2 regions of the Roseburia sp. OM03-7AC genome follow, and region 1 is predicted to be linked to the other one. Evidence: riboswitches for the same ligand, from Rfam matches in the RefSeq annotation. Region 1 holds a riboswitch; the other holds the start of a gene.

Region 1 (8,073 bases):
AGAGAGCGTGTGGCATTACGTGGAGAAGAAGTTTTAAAAGAGGTTCATTTTGCACAGGAAGAGATTAAGAAAGACCCATTACTGGTAACACCGATTGGAATCTGTCTTAATTATTATGACCAGAAGAATAATTTCATTATGGTCCGGTTTAACGGAGAACGCTTAAAGCTATATGATAACAGCCATCTTACCATTGTGGACGCTGCATTGCAGGCGGGCTTCCCGAATGAAGCACTGTTCCCAAGACGGGGCAAGGCAGTGGAGTTTACCGTAAATGGAAAGCCGAGAATCGTCCGTGGAGAACCGGGAGAATCAGCCATTGTTAAAGTGGACGGAAGAGTAGTCAGCATCAATACACCACTGGTTCCGAATTCCGAGATTACCATAGAAGCCTCTACCATTGGAAAAGAAGCCGTATCTACGATTGAACAGTTAGATGAATATACATCCTCCACCATTACCTTCCAGGTCAATGGCATCAATATTACCTGCCCGAAATTTGTTCAGGTCAATGGAAGCCTTGAACCTTCTAATTATGTTATTCAGGAAGGGGACGAAATCGAAACCAGAAACTTCTATACCATTGGACAGCTGGCAGAGTTTATGGATGTGCGGATTGATGAAGAAGCCGGAATTATCTTAAATGGAAAACCGGCAGATATGGGATCTCTTTGTTATGAGAACTTTGAAATCGAATGGAGTGCTTCTGCCTATGAAAGCGGTGAACGTCATATTTCCTATGGACAGGCAGACCACAGATTTGATGCCGGACCGGAAGAAGTTTCAACAGAAGAAAGCGCAGACAGTGCAGCTGAAGTTCATGAGACAGAAGCTTCTGTGGCAGCTGAATCTGTGACAGACGAAAATGCTGCGGATGAAAATGCAGCAGATGGCATTCAAACGGCAGGTGCAGAGCCGGCAGTTGAAACGAATACAGATTCTGCAGCAGAAGCAGCAGCCGATGCACCGGTGCAGAAACCGACAGAGCCGGAAAGCAAAGAATTACATATTATTGCAAACAATCAGGAAATTACTTTAAGTGGCAAAGAAGAATATGTATTCGTGGATATTTTTGATTATATTGATTTTGATTTGTCAGCATCCCACGGAAGAGCAATTGTAACTTTAATCAATGGCGTGGATGCCCAGTATACACAGGTATTGCAGGACGGCGATAAAATTGAAGTGTACTGGAAAGAGAATTACTAAATAGAAAGAGACATAAGAAAATGGAATTATGCAGTATTGCAAGTGGAAGCAGTGGAAACTGTATCTACGCAGGAACAGAAAGCAGCCATCTGATGATTGATGCCGGAATCAGTGGAAAGCGCATTGAAGCAGGATTAAACAGTATCGGTTTGAAAACCGCGGAAATGCAGGCACTGCTTGTGACCCACGAACATTCAGATCACATTTCCGGTCTTGGCGTGGTAGCAAGAAAATATGGAATTCCAATCTATGCCACGGCAGAGACCATTGAGGCAGTCAAAGGGATTTCCAGTGTAGGAAAAGTAGATGAGACATTGTTTCATCCTATCGAAGCCGGAGTGGAATTTCAGATTGGAGATATTACGGTGGAGCCGGTATCCATTTCCCATGATGCCGCAAATCCGGTGGCATACATCATGAAACAGTCAGATAAAAAGATGGCGGTCATTACCGATTTAGGGAAATATGACAATTATCTTATAGACAAGCTGCAGGATTTAGATGTATTATTGTTAGAAGCAAATCATGATGTGCGTATGCTTCAGGTGGGCAGTTATCCTTATCCTCTGAAACAGCGGATATTAGGGGACAGAGGACATCTTTCCAATGAGAGCAGTGGACAATTTTTAGGGCAGCTTCTGCATGATAAGTTTAAAAAAGTAGTATTGGGGCATCTGAGCAAGGAAAATAATCTGGCAGAACTGGCATATGAGACAGTGCGCCAGGAAGTAGAACAGGGTGAGAACCCGTACCACGGAAATGATTTTCCAATCCAGGTAGCAAAGCGGGACGAAGTGTCTGAGCTTATCCGGATTTAAGAATATTAAGAAAGCAAAAATAAGAGGAGAACAAAATGGAAAAGACACAGAGCAAGACAATTATTACTGTAGTAGGAAAAGATACTGTAGGAATTATCGCAAAAGTTTGTACTTATTTATCAGAACAGCATATCAATGTACTGGATATTTCACAGACTATCATTGACGGATTCTTCAATATGATGATGATTGTTGATTTAAATACATCCAAAACACCATTTGCTGAGTGTTCTGCAGCACTGGAAAAATTAGGTGAGGAAATCGGTGTTACCATCAAATGTCAGAGAGAAGAAATCTTTGATATGATGCACAGAATTTAATACGACTTACATAAAAGGGAACTGCTGTTGGCAGGTCACTAAGGCGTATCAATGAAAATACAGGAAATGAGCTGCGTAGAAAGGCAGAATATAGGAGACAAAAAATGATTAATATAATGGAAGTAAGCGAAACCAATAAAATGGTGGAGCATGAGAACTTAGATGTCCGTACCATTACCATTGGAATCAGTCTTTTGGATTGTATTGATTCTGATTTAAAGAAGTTAAACGATAACATTTATAAGAAAATTACTACAGTGGCAAAGGATCTGGTATCAGCAGGAAATCAGATTGAGCAGGAATTTGGAATCCCAATCGTAAATAAAAGAATTTCCGTTACACCAATTGCACTGGTTGGCGGGGCAGCCTGCAAGACACCGGAAGATTTTGCAACCATCGCAGATACTATGGATGCAGCAGCCAAAGCAGTAGGAGTAAACCTGATTGGTGGATATTCTGCACTGGTATCCAAGGGAATGACAAAGGCAGATGAGCTTTTAATCCGTTCTATTCCAATGGCACTTTGCCGTACCGAAAGAGTCTGCAGTTCTGTAAATCTTGCATCCACAAAAACCGGAATTAACATGGATGCTGTAAAATTAATGGGAGAGATTCTCTTAGAGGTGGCAGAGCAGTCTAAGGACAGAGATTCTGTAGACTGTATGAAACTGGTTGTATTCTGTAATGCACCGGATGACAACCCGTTTATGGCAGGCGCATTCCATGGTGTAACAGAGGCAGATGCGGTAATCAATGTTGGTGTCAGCGGACCGGGTGTTGTAAAGACTGCATTGGAAAAAGTCCGTGGAGAGAACTTTGAAGTATTATGTGAGACCATCAAGAAGACTGCATTTAAAGTAACCCGTGTAGGTCAGCTTGTAGCACAGGAAGCGTCGAGAATTTTAAATATTCCATTTGGTATTGTAGATTTATCTCTGGCACCAACTCCTGCAATCGGAGACAGTGTAGCAGATATTCTTTGTGAAATTGGTCTGGAATATGCAGGTGCACCGGGAACGACAGCAGCCCTTGCTCTTTTAAATGACCAGGTTAAGAAGGGCGGCGTAATGGCATCTTCTTATGTCGGTGGTTTAAGTGGTGCATTTATTCCGGTCAGCGAAGACCAGGGAATGATTAATGCAGTACAGGCAAATGCCATTACACTGGAGAAATTAGAAGCAATGACCTGTGTATGTTCCGTAGGTCTCGATATGATTGCAATTCCGGGTGATACCAAGGCAACTACCATTTCCGGTATTATTGCAGATGAAATGGCACTTGGAATGATTAACCAGAAGACTACAGCAGCCCGTCTGATTCCGGTAATCGGAAAGGGAGTAGGCGATACTGTAGAATTTGGTGGATTATTCGGCTATGCACCGATTATGCCGGTAAACCAGTATTCCTGTGATGCATTTATCAACCGTGGGGGAAGAATTCCTGCACCAATTCACAGCTTTAAGAACTAGGATTTTTTGAAATGGAGAAAGAAAATGAGTGATATCCGTAAACTTGTGTTTTTTGAACGAGGCGTAGAAACATTAACTTATTTTTCACATGAGATGGCAGCGTCATTTCGCAAGATGGGATATCAGATTTTCTTCTTTGACATTCAGGCAGAATATGCTGACACAAAACGATTAAGCCGCTTTTTAAAAAGTGGCGAGACCGCAGTCATTACCTTTAACTTTATCGGATTAAGCGGAGAGGAGTTCCTGTTGGAGACAGAGTCTCAGTCTGTCTTTGCCAGCAGAAATATTCCGGTCTATTGTATTCTTGTGGACCATCCGTTGTATTATCATAAGCAGCTTGATGAGACAATTCCGAATCTGACTGTGTTCTGCATCGACCGTCAGCATATTTCTTATATGAAACGGTTTTATAAAGGGATTCCCTGTCATTTTTTACCATTGGCAGGGAATTTTCTGATGGATAAGGAAGAACGTATTTCTACAGACTTTATTCCATATGAGAACCGGGAATATGAAGTGGGTTTTATCGCAAACTATGTGCATCTTCCGGCAATTGAAGAGCATTTTACCAGCCAGACGAAGGAATATATTGATTTCTATCATGAGATATTAAATTATCTCCGCCTGCATCCGTCAGAGCCGTTAGATTCTGCCATGGAGCATTTTGTCCGCCGGGAGATTCCGGAAGTAACGGAGCGGGAGCTGATGGCATGCTTTGCAGGAATGCTTTTTTTGGATATGTATAACCGGACTTATTTCCGTGGAGAAACGGTGCGGACATTGGTAGACAATGGAGTACGGGTACATGTTTTTGGCAAAGGGTGGGAGAATCTTAAGGTAAAACATCCGGAGAATCTTATTTTAAACGGAAGGCAGCTTGATTCTGCCGAATGCGTAAAAATCATCCGGAATACCAAGATTGCATTGAATACCATGCCGTGGTTTAAGGATGGAGCCCATGACAGAATTTTTACAGCCATGTTAAATAAAGCAGTATCCCTGACAGATGGCAGCATTTATTTAAAGGAGTGTTTCTGCGATGGAAAAGATCTGGCATTTTATGAGTTAGAGCATCTGGATGCATTGCCGGAACAGGTATTATCCATGCTGGGACATCCGAAGAAAATGAAAGAAATCATAGAATATTCTTATGAACGGGCACTTAAGGAAGATACCTGGGCGAACCGTGCAGAACGTCTGAGAGAGTTCTTATAGGAAGAATTCCTTGACAAGTGTTTTGGAATATGTTTTACTAAATTCAGGTCATATGACTGACGGAACCGTGGGAATAACCACATGAAGTATGACCTGAGAAAGCCGACCGTCTGGGCAGTTAAGCTCGGGATACGTGTCGGTATTTTTTATGCATGCAAACAGGAAAAGTCACAGGAAAAATTCGAAAGAGAAAGAGACTTTGACGAAAGCTGCAGCAACTTTAAAAATTACATGGAGCGTAAGAAGGAGGAACAAAAATGAAGATGACTTCATTAGCAGAAGAACTTGGAAGCACTACTTATCCGGGAAGAGGAATTGTAATTGGAAAGTCGAAGAATGGAAAGTATGCGGTAACTGCTTATTTTATCATGGGAAGAAGCGAGAACAGCCGTAACCGTGTATTTGTTGAGGATGGAGAAGGAATCCGTACCCAGGCATTTGACCCTGCAAAATTAAGTGACCCAAGTCTTATTATTTATGCACCGGTTCGTGTACTGGGCAATAAGACCATTGTAACCAATGGAGACCAGACAGATACCATTTATGAACTGATGGATAAACAGCAGACCTTCGAACAGGCATTAAGAACCAGAGAATTTGAGCCGGACGCACCTAACTATACACCGCGTATTTCCGGAATCATGCATGTAGAAGATGGAAAATACAATTATGCAATGTCTATTTTAAAGAGCAACAATGGTAATCCGGATGCCTGCAACCGTTATACATTTGCTTATGAGAATCCGGTAGCAGGAGAAGGACATTTCATTCATACTTATATGAATGATGGCAATCCATTACCAAGCTTTGAAGGCGAACCGGTACTGGTTGATATCGGAGATGACATTGATGCATTTACCGAGCTGGTATGGAATAACCTGAATGCAGACAATAAGGTATCCTTATTTGTAAGATATATTGATATTGAAACCGGAAAATATGAAAGCCGCATTGTAAACAAGAACAAATAGGATTTTGTGAATAAGATTCGTGCGAGAGAGGAAAATAAAATGAAAGAATTAGAATTAAAATATGGTTGTAACCCAAATCAGAAACCATCCAGAATTTACATGGAAAATGGCGAATTGCCAATCAAAGTATTAAATGGTAAACCAGGTTATATTAACTTCTTAGACGCATTCAATGGCTGGCAGTTAGTAAAAGAATTAAAGAAAGCAACCGGACTTCCGGCAGCCACTTCTTTTAAACATGTTTCTCCGGCAGGTGCAGCAGTGGGACTTCCACTTTCTGAAGTAGAGCGTAAGATTTACTGGGTAGATGACATGGATGTAGAATTTACACCGATTGCCAATGCATATGCAAGAGCAAGAGGCGCTGACCGTATGTCCTCTTTCGGAGATTTCATTTCTCTTTCTGATGTCTGTGATAAAGCAACCGCACTTTTAATTAAAAGAGAAGTATCTGATGGAGTCATTGCACCGGGCTATGATGATGACGCATTAGAAATTTTAAAAGCAAAGAAAAATGGCAATTACAATGTCATTGAAATTGATCCTGACTATATTCCGGACCCAATCGAGCGGAAACAGGTATTTGGCGTTACCTTTGAGCAGGGAAGAAATGAGTTAAATATTGACGAGCATTTCTTTGACAATATTGTAACAGAAAACAAAGAGCTACCGGAATCAGCAAAGAGAGATCTGGCAATTTCCATGATTACTTTAAAATATACACAGTCTAACTCCGTATGTTATGTAAAAGACGGACAGGCAATCGGTATTGGTGCCGGACAGCAGTCCCGTATCCACTGTACCAGATTAGCAGGCTCCAAAGCAGATAACTGGTGGTTACGCCAGTCTCCACAGGTACTGAATCTGCCATTTTTAGATAAAATCCGCAGAGCTGACCGTGATAATGCAATCGACCTTTACATTGGCGAGGATTATATGGACGTACTTGCAGATGGCGAATGGGAGAAGATATTTAAGACCAGACCTGCTGTATTTACGGCAGAAGAAAAACGTGCATGGTTAGATAAGAATACCGGAGTATCTCTTGGCTCTGATGCGTTCTTCCCATTTGGAGATAACATCGAGCGCGCCCACAGAAGTGGCGTGCAGTATGTAGCACAGCCGGGCGGATCTATCCGTGATGACCATGTAATCGAAACCTGTAACAAATATGGTATGGTAATGAGCTTTACCGGAATCCGTCTGTTCCACCACTAAGAGCTGGAAAATCAGATAGGATTTGAAAGATAAGATTTTGTTTTGTGAAAGGACATTTAGTTCCTGCTATAAAATTCCGCAGTTACTAAGCAGTTTGTTTTTCTTTTTGAGATAAAAACAGTCTTTCCAATGTTTGACAAGATGTCTGTACGGTTCGTCGAAGTACGGATGCATAATAAAGGCTGTTAGGGGCACTGGGAATTTCGTCTGGCAACAGGCAACGCTGGCACAGGGATGTGCCAGCGAGGCGCATTTGAACATAGATGTGAATTTGCGCCGGTTGCCAGATAATGTGATGTATTATCCGAAATTCCCAGTGCCCCTTGCAGGCTTTATAGAGCATCCGTACCCGACGGACAGTGCAGACATCCGGTCAAAGCAACGGAAAGACAGTTTACATTCAAGAAAAACAAACTGCTAAGAACTGCTGAAATTTTACTGCCAAAGAACTAAGATGTCCTTTTACAATCAAAATCTTAGTTCTTATCAAACGCTCTTTTGATTTTTCCACCAACCAAATGGTGGAATCAGACGGCACGGCAAATTCACACCCTTACAATATTGCGTACAAACTCGCTTCTGGCATCCTGCCCGGTTTTTCCGGACAGGATGTTTTCATATAATTCTCCGGCAAAGACATCCAGATCAAAAAGGCGTGCAGCATCAGAAGATAGCATAGAGGCTGCGTTGGCACTCTTAGAAATCATCGGAACATCCGCATAATTGCTTAAAATCGTGAGGAGCCGGGAGGCGTCTTTACGGAATCCTAAGATACGAAGATAAGGAATATAATCTAAAGATTTTCCCAAACGATAATCTTCAGATGTAATCTGAAGCAGAAGGTGCGTGA
Region 2 (4,870 bases), on a different contig from region 1:
AGACCATGCGTCTGATTATTCTGCCACAGGCATTTAAGAATGTACTTCCGGCACTGGCAAATGAGTTTATTACCTTACTGAAAGAGACTTCCATCAGTGGATATATTGCAATCCCGGATCTGACAAAGGGTGGCGATATCATCCGTAGCCAGACCTATGACCCGTTCTTACCATTGTTCGGTGTTGCAATTATCTACCTGATAATCGTTATGATTTTAACGGCTGGTGTACATAAACTGGAAACGAGGTTGAGAACAAATGAGCGATAAGAAGGTATTGATTGAAGTAAAGGATTTGTGTAAATCCTTTGGAAATGTAAATGTATTAAATGGTATCTCCACAGAAATCGCCCAGGGAGAGGTGGTTGCCATCATCGGACCATCCGGTTGTGGTAAATCCACATTCTTACGTTCCTTAAATCTTTTAGAGGAGCCGACTTCCGGTGTGATTACTTTTGAAGGAACAGATATCACGGATAAATCTGTAGACATCAACAAGATGCGTCAGAAGATTGGAATGGTATTCCAGCAGTTCAATCTGTTCCCGAATTATACCGTAAAAGGAAATATCATGCTGGCACCGGTTCAGACCGGACTTATGAATAAGGAAGAGGCCTCTAAGCGTGCGGACGAGCTTTTGATGAGAGTCGGACTGTCTGATAAAGCAGATACCTATCCGGCAATGCTTTCCGGTGGACAGAAACAGCGTATTGCAATTGCAAGAGCACTGGCAATGAATCCGGATGTCATGTTATTTGACGAGCCGACTTCCGCACTGGATCCGGAAATGGTAGGAGAAGTTCTTGAAATTATGAAAGAACTGGCACAGGACGGAATGACTATGGTAGTGGTAACGCACGAAATGGGATTTGCAAGAGAAGTGGCAAGCCGTGTCATGTTTATCAATGAAGGACAGATTCAGGAAGAGAATACACCGGCAGAATTCTTCGCCAATCCACAGAATCCGCGTCTTTGCGACTTCCTTTCCAAAGTATTGTAGGGAAAGAACAGATAAAACGGAAAAAATAGTTGATAAAAAGTTTTCATAAGCTATTGCAATCAGAAAAGAAATAGTCTATGATAAAACCGTTATATGACTGACGGATAAGTGGAAAAACCACATGAAGTATAACGAAAACGAGCCGACCGTCTGGGCGATGAACCTGGAGGACTGGCTCGTTTTCTTGTATTTACATGATGTTTTGTATGATTTTTTGAACATCAAAACGTATTGACAAAAAAATGACAGTCAGTATATACTAACTACAGTTAAACAAGACTAATTCTAATTAGTAACCATTCAGTGTTCATGCTGAGTATATTTTTAGGAGGATATCGCAATGATAGAAATGAAAGAGTGGGATGGATTCGAAGGACGTCTCTGGAAAGAAGAAATCAATGTTCGTCAGTTCATTCAGGACAACTACACTCCATATGATGGAGATGAGAGCTTTTTAGCTGAGCCGACAGATGCAACTAACAAGCTATGGGGGGCACTTCAGAAATTACAGAAAGAAGAGCGTGCTAAGGGCGGCGTTCTTGATATGGAGACAGAGGTTGTAACCGGAATTACAGCTTATGGTCCGGGATATATTGATGAAAGCTTAAAAGATTTAGAGCAGGTAGTTGGTCTTCAGACTGACAAACCATTAAAGAGAGCTTTCATGCCATATGGTGGAATCAAGATGGCTGTTCAGGCATGTGAGACCTACGGTTATGAAGTAAATGATAAATTAAAAGAAATTTTCACCAAGTATCATAAGACACACAATACAGCAGTATTTGATGCTTATACACCGGAAATGATGAAGGTTCGTCATGCTAAGATTTTAACAGGTCTTCCGGATACCTACGGTCGTGGACGTATTGTAGGTGATTACCGCCGTGTAGCATTATACGGACTGGATTACTTAATCGCTGAGAAGAAGAAGGACAAAGCCAACTGCGGATGCGGACAGATGACAGATGATGTCATCCGTTTAAGAGAAGAAATTGCAGAGCAGATTAAATGTCTGGAAGACATGAAGAAACTGGCTGAGATTTACGGATATGATATTTCAAGACCTGCAACCAATGCAAAAGAGGCTGTTCAGTGGTTATACTTCGGATACCTTGCAGCAATCAAGACACAGAACGGTGCAGCGATGTCAGTAGGACGTGTTTCTACTTTCCTTGATATTTATATTAAGAGAGATATGGATAAGGGAATTCTTACCGAGCAGCAGGCTCAGGAGCTGATTGACCATTTCACAATGAAACTTCGTATGGTTAAATTCGCACGTATTCCTTCTTATAACCAGTTATTCTCCGGTGACCCTGTATGGGCAACCCTTGATGTAGCAGGAACAGGTGTAGACGGACGTTCCATGGTAACCAGGACAGACTTCCGTTTCCTTCATACTTTAGAGAATATGGGACCGGCACCGGAACCAAATCTTACTGTATTCTATTCATCCAGACTGCCACAGACCTTCCGTGATTATGCAGCACGTATCTCGATTGAAACAAGCTCAATCCAGTATGAGAACGATGATGCAATGAAACCGGTATGGGGCGATGATTACGCAATCTGCTGCTGTGTATCTGCTACACAGACAGGTAAAGAGATGCAGTTCTTCGGCGCTCGTGCAAACCTTGCAAAATGTCTGCTTTACGCAATCAACGGTGGTGTTGATGAAAAATCAGGCGAGCAGGTAGGACCAAACTACGCACCAATTACAGCTGAATATCTTGACTATGATGAAGTAATGGCAAAATATGACAAGATGATGGACTGGTTAGTAGACATCTATGTAAATACACTGAACCTGATTCAGTATATGCATGATAAATATTACTATGAAGCAGCAGAGCTTTCTCTGATGGATACCGACTTAAAGAGAACTTTTGCAACCGGTATTGCAGGATTTTCACATGTTATCGATTCTCTTTCTGCAATCAAATATGCAAAAGTAAAAGTCGTACGTGATGAGAACGGACTTGCAAAAGACTTCGAAATCGAAGGAGACTTCCCGAAGTACGGAAATGATGATGACCGTGCAGATGAAATCGGAGTATGGCTGCTTAAGACTTTCATGGATAAATTAAAGAAACATCATACTTATCGTGATTCTGAGCCTACAACTTCTATCCTTACCATTACTTCTAACGTGGTATATGGTAAAGCAACCGGAGCTATGCCGGATGGACGTAAAGCCGGCGAACCACTTTCACCGGGAGCTAACCCATCTTACGGTGCAGAGCAGAACGGACTTTTAGCTTCCTTAAACTCTCTGACCAAGCTTCCATATGAGTGGGCATTAGATGGTATTTCCAATACACAGACCATCAATCCTGGCGCACTTGGAAACAACGAGCAGGAAAGAATCGATAACCTTGTAAATGTAATGGACGGATACTTTGATCAGGGTGCACATCATCTGAATGTTAATGTATTTGGCAAAGAAAAGCTTATTGATGCAATGGAGCATCCGGAGAAAGAAGAGTATGCAAACTTCACAATCCGTGTATCCGGCTATGCAGTTAAGTTCATCGACCTGACAAAAGAGCAGCAGCTTGATGTTATTGCCCGTACCTGTCATGAGCGTATGTAATTTAAGACAGTAACCGAACTGCGGGGAGTATACGATTTTCCGCGATTCAGGTAAAGCAGAATGTGCAGGCTTAATGAAAAAAGCCTGCACATTTTTATCACAGGTTGTTAAACATCCGTAAGTATTTTTGTGTATAGGAGGCAATATGAGTGAAATAAAAGGACACATCCATTCTGTAGAAAGCTTTGGTTCGGCAGACGGACCGGGTGTAAGATATATTGTATTTTTGAAAGGCTGTAACATGAGATGTCAGTACTGCCATAACCCGGATACCTGGGCAAAAGATGGCGGAGAGCTGATGACACCGGAAGAAGTGTTAAAAAAAGCACTTCGCTATAAAACATATTGGAAAGAAAAGGGCGGAATCACCGTAAGCGGTGGAGAGGCTCTTTTACAGATAGATTTCGTAACAGAACTGTTCCGGCTGGCAAAAGAAAAAGGGGTAAATACCTGTCTCGATACCTCTGGCAATCCATTTTCCTTGGAAGAACCATTTAAAAGTAAATTTGATGAGCTGATGAAATATACAGACCTCTTTATGTTAGACATTAAGCATATGGATGATGCAGCACACCGGAAACTCACCGGACAGACGAATCAGAATATTTTGGAAATGGCAGCTTATTTATCAGACCATGGCAAAGCAATGTGGATCCGCCATGTGCTGGTGCCTGGTATTACAACAGAAGAGGATGAGCTTCACCGCTTAAGAAGTTTTCTTGATACCCTTAAGACAGTAGAGCGGGTGGAAGTGCTGCCATATCATACCTTAGGCGTCTTTAAATGGAAGGAACTTGGAATTCCATACCAGTTAGAAGGCGTAGACCCGCCTACAAAGGAGCAGATAGACCGGGCAAAAGAGATTCTTGGGGCACTGTAAAATAGATAAGCAAATGTAGGGGAAAATGAAACTGTAATGCTGCTTTTTAGATTCTGACGATAATGCGGGTAAGATATTCACTTTGTTTATCCGTCATGGTAGCGTTAATCAATTCTTCTTCATAGAATCTGCCATCGGATGAAGTAATCTGGTGCTGCTTCATGTAGCTGCGCAGCCTGTCATAAGCGAGTGAAATATCATCCCAGTCTCCCAGGTGATAGGCGGCGAGACATTTAGAAGCCGGAAGAATCCGGTAAGGCATTTTCTTGGGAGGGGTCTGCATGGCAAGGCATACTTCGTGATAAAGATTGTGGGCACCCCGGGCAAGGTCACGTTCCATCTGGATATAAAGCACCGTAAAACCGGTAGTTTCCTTGCTTTCATAATAGGAGTTCAGA

What was found. Region 1 has a riboswitch for ZMP and ZTP ahead of DXB39_RS00880 (IMP cyclohydrolase). Riboswitches for the same ligand answer to the same signal wherever they lie in the genome.
Region 2: it holds a riboswitch for ZMP and ZTP, as region 1 does, so the genes downstream of both, pflB (formate C-acetyltransferase) here and DXB39_RS00880 (IMP cyclohydrolase) in region 1, are expected to answer to the same signal.

Annotation. Positions count from the first base shown of each region.
Region 1 covers NZ_QTZJ01000001.1:169,443-177,515, forward strand. The annotation lists gene DXB39_RS00850 (cell division FtsA domain-containing protein) at 1-1,209, shown strand, start outside; gene DXB39_RS00855 (MBL fold metallo-hydrolase) at 1,230-2,027, shown strand; gene DXB39_RS00860 (ACT domain-containing protein) at 2,063-2,347, shown strand; gene DXB39_RS00865 (PFL family protein) at 2,452-3,816, shown strand; gene DXB39_RS00870 (glycosyltransferase family protein) at 3,841-5,034, shown strand; ZMP/ZTP riboswitch at 5,077-5,157, shown strand; gene DXB39_RS00880 (IMP cyclohydrolase) at 5,292-6,005, shown strand; gene DXB39_RS00885 (phosphoribosylaminoimidazolecarboxamide formyltransferase) at 6,045-7,223, shown strand; gene DXB39_RS00890 (nucleotidyltransferase) at 7,769-8,073, opposite strand, start outside.
Region 2 covers NZ_QTZJ01000005.1:64,531-69,400, reverse strand. The annotation lists gene DXB39_RS10630 (amino acid ABC transporter permease) at 1-269, shown strand, start outside; gene DXB39_RS10625 (amino acid ABC transporter ATP-binding protein) at 259-999, shown strand; ZMP/ZTP riboswitch at 1,083-1,162, shown strand; gene pflB (formate C-acetyltransferase) at 1,340-3,592, shown strand; gene pflA (pyruvate formate-lyase-activating protein) at 3,738-4,472, shown strand; gene DXB39_RS10610 (MerR family transcriptional regulator) at 4,519-4,870, opposite strand, start outside.